2 regions of the Effusibacillus dendaii genome follow, and region 1 is predicted to be linked to the other one. Evidence: a T-box and tRNA genes for the amino acid it is inferred to sense, from the RefSeq annotation. Region 1 holds a T-box; the other holds one or more tRNA genes.
The links. The T-box of region 1 lies ahead of ileS (isoleucine--tRNA ligase). A T-box ahead of a tRNA ligase gene usually reads a tRNA of that ligase, here a tRNA-Ile.

Region 1 (2,198 bases):
GGAAATATCTCTGAAAATCGGCAGGAATCAGGGGGATTTTGTCGAAATAAAGGGATAAGAGCTGTGATTTGGCAGTTTTCTCGATATCTTTTGGAGGTGCCTATTTTATGCCCTTGTCGCCGATGGATATTCACAATAAGGAGTTCAGCCGTTCGTTTCGCGGGTATAACGAAGATGAAGTGAACGAGTTCCTTGATCATGTGATAAAAGATTATGAAGCGGTGCTTCGCGATAAAAAAAACCTGGAAGAAAAAGTGGCCCAATTGAAGGAGTCGCTTGCCCGCTTTGAAAACATTGAGGAAAGTCTGAGCAAATCGATTCTGGTTGCCCAGGAAGCGGCGGAAGAAGTGAAGGCGAACGCCCGTAAAGAAGCGCAGCTGATTGTCAAAGAATCGGAGAAAAACGCAGACCGCATCGTGAATGAAGCGTTGATGCGATCACGCGAAATTCAGATGGAAATTGAAAATATGCAGCGACAGGCGGCCGTTTACCGCTCCCGCTTCCGGTCTTTGCTGCAGGCACAGATCGAATTGTTGGAGTCAAAGCAGTGGGATCTGTTGGAAGAAGAACAAACATCCTAACGATCCCTGTTTGACGAGTTCCGTTCTTTTGCATATAATAAATTTCAAATTTATAGTATGAGCGATGAGCGGGACAAGTACGGATGGAATGCTTTTACAGCGAACCGGGAGGGTGGAAGCCGGCTAAAGCGGAAAATCCGGAATATCACCCGTGAGCAGCTTACCGAAAATCGGAACCATGGTGGGTCAAGCAACAAAGAAATTCGCCGCCAATATTACAACGTTTAGTAGGATAAGCCGGTTTATGACACCGTTACCCGTCATTCCAAGAGATCAGGTTTTGCCTGATAATCAGGGTGGTACCGCGGGAGTTCAACTTCTCGTCCCTTTGGGGCGGGGAGTTTTTTATTTTTCAGGGCGATACAATCAAGGAGGAAATCGTATGTCGATCGATTACAGCAAAACGCTGAATTTGCCGGTGACCGATTTTCCGATGCGGGGCAATTTGCCGCAGCGCGAACCGGAAATTCAAAAACAGTGGGAACAAATGGATCTGTACAAAAAGGTACAGGCGAGCCGTCAGGGGAAACCGAAATTTATTTTGCATGATGGTCCTCCTTACGCAAACGGCGATATTCATCTGGGACACGCCGTCAACAAAATTTTGAAAGATATGATCGTAAAGTCAAAAACGATGGAAGGCTACGACGCTCCCTACGTACCGGGCTGGGATACGCACGGACTGCCGATTGAACAGGCGATCATCAAGAATAAAAAGATCAATCGGCATGAAATTCCGGTCACAGAGTTCCGGGATATGTGCCGTGAGTATGCGCTCGGTTTCATTGACCGGCAAAGAAGCCAGTTTAAACGGCTTGGCGTGCGGGGAGACTGGGAGAATCCGTACATTACGCTGCTTCCCCAGTATGAGGCGGCGCAGATTCGCGTATTTGGCGAGATGGCTGCCAAAGGCTTGATTTACAAAGGGATGAAGCCTGTTTATTGGTGCGCCAGCTGCGAGACCGCTTTGGCGGAAGCGGAGATCGAATATACAGATAAAAAATCGCCTTCCATCTATGTGAAATTTAAAGTGGTAGACGGGAAAGGGAAACTGCCGGAGGGGTCTTCCATCGTCATTTGGACGACGACGCCCTGGACACTGCCAGCCAATGTGGCGATCGCGCTGCATCCGGAAATTGAGTATGTGTTGGTGGAAACAAACGGTGAACAACTGCTGCTTGCCAAAGAATTGATGAGTGAAGTGCTGCAGGCGGCAGGCTATGAGGAGCCTGGCAAAGTGGCAGCAACGTTCAAAGGGGCTGAACTGGAACGGGTTGTTGCGAAACATCCGTTTTTTGACCGGGAATCGTTAGTCGTGCTTGGCGATCATGTGACGCTTGACGCCGGAACGGGCGCCGTTCATACAGCGCCTGGACACGGGATGGAGGACTATCTGGTTGGATTGCAGTATGACCTGCCCATTCTGGTGCCGGTTGATGACCAGGGCAAGTTTACCGGTCAGGCGGGGCCGTTTGCAGGCCAATTTTATGCAAAAGCGAATGGACCGATCCTGGAGACGCTGCAGCAAAACGGGGCGCTCCTGCATCATACGGAAATGGATCATTCCTATCCGCATTGCTGGCGCTGCAAAAATCCGGTGATTTACCGGGCAACAGA
Region 2 (2,198 bases), 360 kb from region 1:
AACCTCGCCTGCAATCGCAACTCGCCGGTTCATTCTACAAAAGGCACGCCGTCAGACTTTAACGTCCTCCGACTGATTGTAGGCACACGGTTTCAGGTTCTTTTTCACTCCCCTCCCGGGGTGCTTTTCACCTTTCCCTCACGGTACTGGTTCACTATCGGTCGCCAGGTTGTATTTAGCCTTAGGAGGTGGTCCTCCCGGATTCCCACGGGATTCCTCGTGTCCCGCGGTACTTGGGGTCCGTCTCGGAGATGGATCTGTTTCAGATACGGGACTCTCACCCTCTGCGGTGGGCTTTTCCAAACCGCTTCTCCTACACATCCATTTTGTAACTCCTCATGAGACGCCCCGCAACCCCAACCTGCAAGCAGGTTGGTTTGGGCTTCTCCGCGTTCGCTCGCCGCTACTGACGGAATCACTGTTGTTTTCTTTTCCTCAGGGTACTTAGATGTTTCAGTTCCCCTGGTCTGCCTCCTCGCTGCCTATGGATTCAGCAGCGGGTACTGGACCATTACGTCCAGTGGGTTCCCCCATTCGGATATCCCCGGATCTCAGCCTGCGTACGGCTCCCCGAGGCGTTTCGGCGTTCGCTCCGTCCTTCTTCGGCACCTGGCGCCTAGGCATCCTCCGTGTGCCCTTTGTAGCTTAATCATCTACATCGGTTTTACTCGGTATCTTCCCAGCTAATTGTGAATTGTATACTCGCTCCCCAATCTCTTTGGGTCCCCGCCAAAGTATTCGGTGTTGCTCCAACGCTTCACTTCACTTTGGTGGGTAGATGAGTTACCTCGCAATTTTTCGTTTCTCATATTCGCTATCCAGTTTTCAAAGAACAACTTAGATCACGGATGATCTATCCCGCGTTGTTGACATGGACGTCAACGTTTCTTAGCGGGGTTACCTTGGAACCATCCGCAAGTGTTACATAGCGCGATCTGACAGCGCAGCTGTCATGACGCGACTTGTGCCCTTTGGGTGCATAGCGCAATCCGACAGCAACGCTGTCGTGAAGCGACTTGTGCCCCTTGAGTGCTTGTGCCCTTTGGGTACAAGGAGCAATGGTGGAGATAAGCGGATTCGAACCGCTGACCCCCTGCTTGCAAGGCAGGTGCTCTACCAACTGAGCTATATCCCCTTATTCTCTTACCTCTAAGAAAGAAAATGGTGGGCCTAAGTGGACTCGAACCACTGACCTCACGATTATCAGTCGTGCGCTCTAGCCAGCTGAGCTATAGGCCCAAGGATGACAATTGTATCATGTTGAAGCATTTGCTCCAACCCTCAAATCTTGCCACCTGAAGAAACTCTTCCTTCTCTCGAAGGCTGTCGTTCCTTCAAAACCAAATCGTGTAGGAAAGCCTGTGTGTTCGTGCTTGTGCTCTTTCGAGCTCCTTAGAAAGGAGGTGATCCAGCCGCACCTTCCGATACGGCTACCTTGTTACGACTTCACCCCAATCATCGATCCCACCTTCGGCGGCTGGCTCCCTTTCAGGTTCCCTCACCGACTTCGGGTGTTACCAACTCTCGTGGTGTGACGGGCGGTGTGTACAAGGCCCGGGAACGTATTCACCGCGGCATGCTGATCCGCGATTACTAGCAATTCCGGCTTCATGCAGGCGAGTTGCAGCCTGCAATCCGAACTACGAACGGTTTTCAGGGTTTCGCTCCAGATCACTCCTTCGCTTCCCGTTGTTCCGCCCATTGTAGCACGTGTGTAGCCCAGGACATAAGGGGCATGATGATTTGACGTCATCCCCGCCTTCCTCCGGTTTGTCACCGGCAGTCACCTGTGAGTGCCCAACTCAATGCTGGCAACACAGATCAAGGGTTGCGCTCGTTGCGGGACTTAACCCAACATCTCACGACACGAGCTGACGACAACCATGCACCACCTGTCTCCGCTGCCCCGAAGGGAAGGTCTATCTCTAAACCGGTCAGCGGGATGTCAAGCCCTGGTAAGGTTCTTCGCGTTGCTTCGAATTAAACCACATGCTCCACTGCTTGTGCGGGCCCCCGTCAATTCCTTTGAGTTTCAGTCTTGCGACCGTACTCCCCAGGCGGAGTGCTTACTGTGTTGACTTCGGCACTGATGGGTGGACCCCACCAACACCTAGCACTCATCGTTTACGGCGTGGACTACCAGGGTATCTAATCCTGTTTGCTCCCCACGCTTTCGCGCCTCAGCGTCAGTTATCGGC

Region 2: it has a tRNA-Ile gene. The T-box ahead of ileS (isoleucine--tRNA ligase) is inferred to sense a tRNA for this amino acid. The anticodon was not compared.

The regions. Positions count from the first base shown of each region.
Region 1 is NZ_AP023366.1:994,233-996,430, reverse strand. Features, by position in the region: gene skT53_RS05205 (YlmH family RNA-binding protein) at 1-14, shown strand, start outside; gene skT53_RS05200 (DivIVA domain-containing protein) at 108-581, shown strand; T-box leader at 637-912, shown strand; gene ileS (isoleucine--tRNA ligase) at 970-2,198, shown strand, end outside.
Region 2 is NZ_AP023366.1:1,358,190-1,360,387, forward strand. Features, by position in the region: rRNA gene skT53_RS07215 (23S ribosomal RNA) at 1-651, opposite strand, end outside; tRNA gene skT53_RS07220 (tRNA-Ala) at 1,060-1,135, opposite strand; tRNA gene skT53_RS07225 (tRNA-Ile) at 1,163-1,239, opposite strand; rRNA gene skT53_RS07230 (16S ribosomal RNA) at 1,397-2,198, opposite strand, start outside.